One region of the Nocardiopsis rhodophaea genome, then DNA from elsewhere that is predicted to be linked to it. Evidence: riboswitches for the same ligand, from Rfam matches in the RefSeq annotation. Region 1 holds a riboswitch; the other holds the start of a gene.
The links. Region 1 has a riboswitch for S-adenosylmethionine ahead of thrC (threonine synthase). Riboswitches for the same ligand answer to the same signal wherever they lie in the genome.
Positions count from the first base shown of each region.

Region 2: it holds a riboswitch for S-adenosylmethionine, as region 1 does, so the genes downstream of both, ABD259_RS04230 (aminotransferase class V-fold PLP-dependent enzyme) here and thrC (threonine synthase) in region 1, are expected to answer to the same signal.

Region 1 is NZ_BAAAPC010000002.1:123,679-128,089, forward strand. Features, by position in the region: gene ABD259_RS02485 (GrpB family protein) at 1-502, shown strand, start outside; gene ABD259_RS02490 (alpha,alpha-trehalose-phosphate synthase (UDP-forming)) at 588-2,030, opposite strand; SAM riboswitch class I at 2,584-2,727, shown strand; gene thrC (threonine synthase) at 2,741-4,009, shown strand; gene ABD259_RS02500 (MoaD/ThiS family protein) at 4,132-4,410, shown strand.
Region 2 is NZ_BAAAPC010000003.1:126,768-131,178, reverse strand. Features, by position in the region: gene ABD259_RS04240 (CaiB/BaiF CoA transferase family protein) at 60-1,340, opposite strand; gene ABD259_RS04235 (DUF3870 domain-containing protein) at 1,348-1,728, opposite strand; SAM riboswitch class IV at 2,017-2,144, shown strand; gene ABD259_RS04230 (aminotransferase class V-fold PLP-dependent enzyme) at 2,233-3,630, shown strand; gene ABD259_RS04225 (SAM-dependent methyltransferase) at 3,826-4,411, shown strand, end outside.

The DNA.
Region 1 (4,411 bases):
GGTCCGGATCGACGACTACGACCCCAAGTGGCCCTACCTGTTCGAACGCGAGGCCGAGCGGATCCGCGAGGCCTTGGGCGAGCGGGTGCTGCGCCTGGAGCACACCGGCTCCACGTCGGTGCCGGGACTGGCCGCCAAACCGTGCGTCGACATGCTGCTCCTCGTCGCCGACTCCGCGGACGAGGACGCCTACGTGCCGGATCTGGAAGCGGCCGGATACGTGCTGGTCGTCCGGGAGCCGGACTGGCACGAGCACCGCTGCTTCAAGGGCCCGGACGTCAACGTCAACCTGCACGTCCACACCGTCGGCGACCCCGAGGCCGACCGCATCCTGGCGTTCCGCGACCGGCTGCGCGCCGACCCCGCCGACCGTGCCGAGTACCAGCGGGTCAAGCGGAGCCTCAGCGAGCGGAAATGGGAGCGGATCCAGGACTACGCCGATGCCAAGTCCGAGGTCGTGGAGGCGATCATCGGCCGCGCCATGGCCGAGCGCGGCGCCTGAGCCCGGCCTGAGCGTGTTATGTCGCGCCCCTCCGTTGATATCGCCGAGATCAACGGAGGGGATGGCGCGACGGTTGGTGGGCAGGTCAGTGGTCGAGGGCTTTGAGCTGCTCGGCGAACCACCGCTGCGGCGACATGGCGGTCGCGCGCTCCACCAGGCGCTCGCAGCGCGACCGGCGCTCCTCCTCGGGCATGGTGAGCGCGGTGTGCAGGGCCTCGGCGGTCTCGGACACGTCGAAGGGGTTCACCAGGACCGCGTCGCCCCCCAGCTCGTCGGCGGCGCCGGCCTCGGTCGACAGCACGAGGGCGCACCCGTCGTGGGACAGCACCGGCCCCTCCTTGGCGACGAGGTTCATGCCGTCGCGGATGGGGTTCACCAGCAGCACGTCGGCGAGCTGGTAGGAGGCCAGTGAACGCGGGTAATCGTCGTTGACCTCCAGGATCAGCGGAGTCCACTCGGCGGTGCCGAACTCGGCGTTGATCTCCTTGGCGACGCGCTTCACCGATTCGGTGTACTCCCGGTACTCGGCGACGTCGCCGCGGCTCGGGTAGGCGAAGGCGAGGTGGGTGACCCGCCCGCGCCAGTCCGGGCGGGTGGTCAGCAGCTCGCGGTAGGCCTCCAAGCCGCGGACGATGTTCTTGGACAGCTCGGTGCGGTCCACGCGCACGATGAGCTTGGTGTCGCCGACGCGTTCGCGCAGCGCCGCGCGGCGCTCGGCCACGTCTTCGGCCGCGGCGCGCTCGCGCAATCCCTCGGCGTCCGCCCCGAGCGGGTGTACGGCGACCTCGATCACCCGGCCGCCGTACTCGACGGTGCGCTTGGCCCAGTCGACGTCGGCGCGCAGGAACGCCTCGCAGCAGCGCAGGAAGGCGTCGGCCCAGCGTTGGCTGAGGAAGCCGAGGTGGTCGGCGCCGAGCATGCCTTCCAGCAGCTCGCGGCCGATCTCGGTGGGCAGCATCCGGAAGTACTCGGGCGGCGCCCACGGGGTGTGTGAGAAGTGCGCGATCCGCAGGTCGGGGCGGCGTCCGCGGAGGAGTCGCGGAACCAGCGCGAGGTGATAGTCCTGCACGGCCACGCGCGCGTTGTCGGCGGCGCCGGTGAGCAGGGCCTCGGCAAAGGCGGAGTTGTAGGCGCGGTAGTCGTCCCACTGGGAGCGGAACCCGGTGGCGTAGGCGGGCTTGTTGGGGGTGTCGTAGAGGAGGTGCTGGACGAACCAGAGGGTGGAGTTGGCCACCGCGGTGTAGGCGTTGGCGAAGACGTCGGGCGGGATGTCGAGCATGCGCACGCGCATTCCGCCGAGGTCGAAGCCGGCCCGGTCCAGCCGCCCGTCGGGGGCGCCGCCCGCGGCCTTGCGGTCGGCGTCGGAGAGGGCCGCGCACACCCACAGGGTGTCGGTGTCGGCTGCGACGGAGCTCAGTCCGGAGACCAGGCCGCCGCCTCCGCGTCGGTAGTCGAGGGACCCGTCGGCATTGACCGAGAAGGACACCGGCCCCCTGTTGGAAGCGACGAGGATCTGCGCCTTGTCCACCTGATCAACCACCTCTCGCGCGAACGGCGTAAACGGAATGAGTCCATCGAATCGTACGAAACGGGATGAAGCTCAGTGAAACGGGTGGATGTACATATATAGGAAAGCTTTTGTCGGTGCACGACCATCTTGCAACGGACGGCCGTACGCGAGGACGACCGCCCGTGGGTGTCCCTAGGTCTCGCCGGTCGCGACGGCGCGCAAACCCGCGTTTGCTCTTGCCCGAATTCGGCGAAAGGGCGAACGGCGTCGGTCGTCGGCACATACTCCCACGGGGCATCCGACCGGCGTCGGGCGGGTGCGGGGGCGCGACACCTTGGGTGGCGCGGGGAGTCGAGGTGGAGGGGGAAGGAACAAGGGCTGCGGATGGCGCGGGCGCGGAGCCGTGGCAGGTCCGGGACGCCAGCCTCGGTGGCGGTGGACAGGTCGTCTCACCATGTGAGCTGATTGATGTTATCCAGGTCACCCTCCATGGAAAGGCGGTGCGCCCGTCCGTTACAGTTGCCAGCGGATCCCCACCGGGTCCACCGACAACGTCGTGACAACTTCATATTGCTCATCCAGAGGGGTGGAGGGACCGGCCCTGCGAAGCCCCGGCAACCATCTCGGTGTGCGTTTCTCGCTGTAATCCGCGAGGCGGCCGAGGCAGGTGCCAACTCCGGCCCGTGGCCAGATCGGTCACTGGGGAAGATGAGGGGAGACGCCTCGCAATGGCGATTGCCGCCACTGAACACGAAGCCGCCGCCACCGCTCGCTCCTTCGGCCCCGCCGCCGCACTGTCCTGCCGGGAGTGTGGAGAGCGCTACGGCCTCGGCCCGCGCTTCGCCTGTGAATTCTGTTTCGGCCCGCTGGAGATCGCCTACGACTTCGGCGCCGTCACCCGCGAGTCCATCGAGCGCGGGCCCAAGAACATCTGGCGCTACGCCGGCCTGCTCCCCGTCCCGGCCGACGTCGCCTCGCTGCCCAACATGAACCCCGGCCTGACGCCGCTCGTCCGCGCCGACCGCCTAGCCGCCGAACTGGGACTAGAGTCGCTGCACGTCAAGGACGACTCCGCGAACCCCACGCACTCCTTCAAGGACCGCGTGGTGGCCATGGCCGTCGAGGCGGCGCGCACCTTCGGCTTCCACACCCTGTCCTGCTCCTCTACCGGCAACCTCGCCGGAGCCGTGGGCGCCGCCGCGGCCCGCGCGGGGTTCTCATCCTGCGTGTTCATCCCCGCGGGCCTGGAGGAGGGCAAGGTGGTCATGGCCGCGGTCTACGGCGGCAAGGTCGTGGCCATCGACGGCAACTACGACGACGTCAACCGCTTCTGCTCGGAGCTCATCGGCGACACCGCGGGCGAGGACTGGGGATTCGTCAACGTCAACCTGCGGCCTTACTACGCCGAGGGCTCCAAGACGCTGGCCTACGAGATCGCCGAGCAGCTCGGCTGGCGGCTGCCGGAGCAGATCGTCATCCCGATCGCCTCGGGATCCCAGCTCACCAAGATCGACAAGGGGTTCCGCGAGCTCATCGCGCTCGGCCTGGTCGAGGACCGGCCCTACAAGGTCTTCGGCGCGCAGGCCACCGGCTGCTCCCCGGTGGCCCAAGCCTGGGAGCGGGGGCACGACGTCATCCAGCCGGTCAAGCCCGACACCATCGCCAAGTCGCTGGCGATCGGCAACCCGGCCGACGGGCCCTACGTGCTCGACATCTGCAAGCGCACCGGCGGGGCCGTGGTGCACGTGAGCGACGCCGAGGTCGTCGACTCCATCAAGCTGCTGGCCCGCACCGAGGGCATCTTCGCCGAGACCGCCGGGGGCGTGACCACCGGTGTGCTGCGCAAGCTGGTGGCCGAGGGGGCGCTTGACCCGCGGGCCGAGACCGTCGTGCTGAACACCGGTGACGGCCTCAAGACACTGAACGCCGTGGACTCCGGCGTCACCGCGACCATCAAGCCGTCCCTGGACGCGTTCAAGGACGCCGGGCTGCTCTGACCCCGCCGTCCCGTTCCCGTGTCCGAACCGCGCGCGGCCGTCCGGGCGGCCCCGCCCACGTCCCCCGCCGTCTCACGCTGATCCCGTCGGCGAATCACACCTGATCAGGAGTTTCCACAACCATGAGCGTCAGTGTTCGCGTCCCGACCATTCTCCGCACCTACACCAAGGACGCCGCCGAAGTGACGGCGGAGGGCGCCACCCTCTCCGAGGTCCTGGCCGACCTGGAGGCCAACTACCCGGGGATCCAGGCGCGCATTCTCGACGACTCCGGCAAGATCCGCCGGTTCGTCAACGTGTACGTGGGCGACGAGGACGTCCGCTTCGCCGACGGGCTGGCGACCGCCACCGCCAATGGGGTGCAGATCTCGATCATCCCGGCGGTCGCCGGGGGCTGCTGAG
Region 2 (4,411 bases), on a different contig from region 1:
GTCGCCGCGGCGCTAACGGTGTGAGCGCGGTCCTCTGCTCCCGTGCTCCGTTCCCGCGGTCACTGGCCCCGATGCGTGCCGGTGCCGCTGTCGGCCGCGGTGTTCTGGTGTACCGCGCCGCGTTCGATCATGGCGTCGACCCGATCCTCGGGCACCCCCAGCTCTTGCAGGACCTCGGCCGAGTGCTGGCCGAGAAGCGGGGGCGGGAGGGCGGGTCTGTCGGTCGCCGCGGCCCGCGGCACCGACTCCAGCCGGAAACCGGCACGGATCTGCTGCATCGGCCCGGCCACCGGGTGCTCGACGCCCAGCAGGACGTCGTCCCCCGCCGCCTCGGCGCTGCGGATCGCGTCCAGCACGCCGCGGACCTTGCCGACCGGGACCCCAGCGGACAGCAGCAGCTTCACCCACTCCTCGGAGGGGCGGGAGCACAGGGTCGCGCTGATCTCGCCGACCAGCTCCTCGCGGTGCGCCACCCGGCCGGGGTTGGTGGCGTACCGGGGGTCGTCGGCCAGATCGGGGCGGTTCAGCACGGCGCACAGCCTCCGGTACAGCGCGTCGTTGCCGGCGGCGATCACGATGTCGGCGTCGGCCGTGGGGAACGCCTGGTAGGGCACGATCGTGGAGTGGGCGTTGCCGTAGCGCGGCGGGTCCTCGCCGGTCACCAGGGCCTGCTGGGTGAGGTTCACCAGACTGGACAGTGCCGAATTGATGAGCGAAACGGTGATGTGGTCGCCCACACCGGTCGTGCGGGCGCGCAGCAGCGCGCCGAGGATCGCCACCGCCGCGTTCAGACCGGTGAGCACGTCGGTCATGGCCACACCCACCTTGCTGGGCGGCCCATCGGGCTCGCCGGTGGCCGCCATCAGGCCGCTCTCCGCCTGCACGATGAGATCGAAGCCGGGACGCCCCTGCGGCTCGTGCTCGGGGCCGAAGCCGGTGATCGAGCAGTAGACGACGCCGGGGTTGCGGGCCGCGATGGTGGCGTAGTCCAGACCGAGGCGCTCGATGACCCCGGGGCGGAAGTTCTGGATCACCACGTCGGCGCGGGCGCACAGGGCCTGGACGGCGGCCAGCCCCTCCTCGTCCTTGAGATCGACGGCGAGGCTGCGCTTGCCCCGGTTGACCGAGAGGTAGTACGCGGCCTCGCCTCCGGCCCACGGCGGCCCCCACGAGCGGGTGTCGTCGCCGAGGTCGGGGTGCTCGACCTTGATGACCTCGGCGCCCATGTCGGCCAGGAGCATCGTGGCGTACGGCCCGGCCAGGACCCGGGAGAGATCGGCGACCCTGACCCCGGCCAGCGGCTGGGCCGAGTGAGCTGACGGTGGGTGAGGTGTGTCCACGGCTGGCTTACATCCCTTCCTGCTGCGGCGCTGAAGCTCGGGACTCGCGGAGCTGGTGGTAGGCCTCCAGGCAGCGGCGCAGCGCCGTGGTCAGCGCGGCCCCGGACTGTCCGGCGTAGCGGGTCTGGACGCGTTCGACGATTTCGGCGATGTCGTCGGTGACCGACAGGCCCTCGACCAGTGCGCGGAAAAACTCCTTGGCGAGGTCGGTGAGGAGCGTGGTGTCGGCGGCGACGATCCGGCCGTCGGCGAGGTGCACGGCGAGGACGACACCGAGCCGTTCGTACTGGGAGTGGCTCGCCACGGTGTCGGGCAGGCGTGCGTATCCGGAGACGAGGACGATCTGCGGATCGTCGAGGAGGCGTCGCGGCCGATCGCTGTCGTTCACGGTGGAACTCCCTCCGGTGGGCAGGCGAAAACTCCGGTGGTGCTGGAGTCTCTCGCCTGGCAGGACGGTCGGGGCGGACCCGATGTCCTCAGCGGGAGGGCAGTCGCCCTCAGTATCTCCGATGAGTGTGCCGCGTTGTCAACGCTCGCCACCGTCCGGGGGCGGGAGATCGGGGGAGGATGGGCCGGCGGCGCGCGGGCCCGCAGGTGGGGCGGTCCTCGTGGGGGGAGGCGGACGTGGGGGAGGGGGCGGACGGGCGTACCCGGCCGTGCGCTATAGTGCCACCCAGGTCATGAGTGCCAGCGTCAAGCCCCGGCTTGCTGGCCGGCAACCCTCCTTCCGCGGTGGGGTGCCCCGGGTGAAGACCAGGTCGAGACACGACCGCATCCCGTAACCGTGTCAGGCAAGCGCGGACCCCAGCAGGTTCGTACCACGGCAGCGCTGCGAAACCACGCGCTGCGCGGTGCTTTCCGGGGGTCCCTGACGGCCCTTGGAGGAGCCACGATGACCGCTGTCGCCGCAACCCCGTCCACCCGCCCCACGGCCGCCCCGGCCGCAGGCGAGCGCACCATCCCCGCCGCCCCCACCGCCTCCGGCGCGTCCCGCGCCACCGCGGTGGACACCTCCATCGTGGGCGCCGACGTCCATGTCCCGCTCGTCACCGGCGAACGCGTCACGTACGCGAACTTCGACTACGCCGCCAGCGCCCCGTGCCTGTCGGCGGTGCGCGAGGTCCTCGACGCGTCGCTGCCCTACTACGCCAGCGTGCACCGGGGCGCGGGCTTCCACTCCCAGGTCAGCACCGACGCCTACGAGCAGGCGCGCCGCTCGGTCGCCCGGTTCGCGGGCGCCCGCCACAACGACGCCGTGGTGTTCGTACGGGGCACCACCGACGCGCTGAACCTGCTGGCACGCTCGGTCCCGAAGGATTGCACCGTTGTCGTTTTCGCCGCCGAACACCACGCGAGCCTGCTGCCCTGGCAACACCGGGGGAGTAGAGCGGGGCAGGTCATCCGCCTGCCGTTGCCGCGGAGCGCCGACGCAGCGGTTGAGGCGGCCCGCGAGGCGCTGCGCTCCTCACCCGAGGGGCCGCGCCTGCTCTGCGTGACCGGCGCGTCCAACGTCACCGGCGAGATCTGGCCGATCGAGCGGCTGACCGCCGTCGCGCACAGCGCCGGGGCGCGCATCGTGGTCGACGCCGCCCAGCTCATCCCGCACCGGGAGGTCAGCCTGTCGGCGACCGGCGCCGATTACGTCGCCTTCTCCGGGCACAAGCTCTACGCTCCGTTCGGAGCGGGTGTGCTGGCCGGGCGGACCGACTGGCTGCAGGCCGCCACCCCCTATCTGGCGGGCGGCGGCGCCACCGGCAATGTCACCGAGGACGACGTCCGGTGGAACGACCTGCCCGCGCGCCACGAAGCGGGCAGCCCCAACGTGCTGGGCGCGGTGACGCTCGCCGCGGCCTGCGACACCCTCGCGGCGGCCGGGCAGGACGCGCTGCACGCGCGCGAGCAGGCGCTCCTTGACCGGCTGCGGACGGGGCTCGCGGCGATTCCCGGCGTGCGGGATCTGGCCCTGTGGGACGCCGACCACCCGCGGGTGGGCATCGTGTCCTTCGTGATCGACGGGCTGTCCAGCGACCTGGTGGCCGCGGCCCTGTCGGCCGAGCACGGGATCGGTGTGCGGGACGGGCTGTTCTGCGCCCATCTGCTCACCCGGCACCTGCTGCCGGAGGGGCATGAGCAGGCGGTGCGCGCGAGCCTCGGCCTCGGCACCACCGAGGAGCACGTCGACCGACTGATCGGAGCCGTCGCGGGCCTCGCCGCGCACGGGCCGCGCTGGGAGTACCGCGATGACAACGGTCGCGTAGCCCCGCTGCCCGACCCGCGCCCGGCGCGGTGAGACCCGCCGAAGGTCTGGATCGAGGGCGGATCGGGGCACGCGTGGTGGACTATTCGACGGGTGAATGAGATAGCTCACACGAGGTAACATCGTGCGCTAACGACAGTGGCGACGGCGTCCGGGGGTCCAGGGACACGATCCGCGACCTCCGACCCGCGCGCCCACGCACCGGCCGAAGGTTCGGAGAGCACGATCGTGACTGACGAGCGGCGGGCACTGCACATCGTCGAAGGTGCACCGGAGATCGATGTGCCGCCACCGCGCGTCATCCACATCGACGAGCACCGGCTGCGTCGCGGGGACGGGGCAGCGGCGGTGTCCGAGAAACCCGGAGCGCCCGCGCTTCCGTCCGCACCATCCGAGCCGCGCGAAGTCACCCGGGCCAAACGCGGCTTCCTGCGACGCGCGGCCGGGTACCTCGCGGCCGACGCCGGGATCCGGCAGTTCGTCGACATCGGCTCCCGGCTCCCGGTCGACGAGGGCATCGGCAGCGCCGTGCACGAACACGCTCCGGACGCGCGGGTCGTCTACATCGAGACCGGGTCCACGCTGCCGATGCCGGGCCTCGCCTCGGCCGGGGGAGGAGCAGTATCCGTCGTCTCGATGCACCGGCCGGAGCCGGTCGCCCTCGTCTCGCTCCTCGAACTGCGCGGGCTCGTCGACTTCGACGAGCCCGCCGCGTTCTTCCTGGTGGACACCGCCGCACCGCGGTGCGGTGACATCCCGACCTCCGACCTCGTCCGCGCTCTCCACGGCGCCATGTGTCCGGGCGGATGCGTAG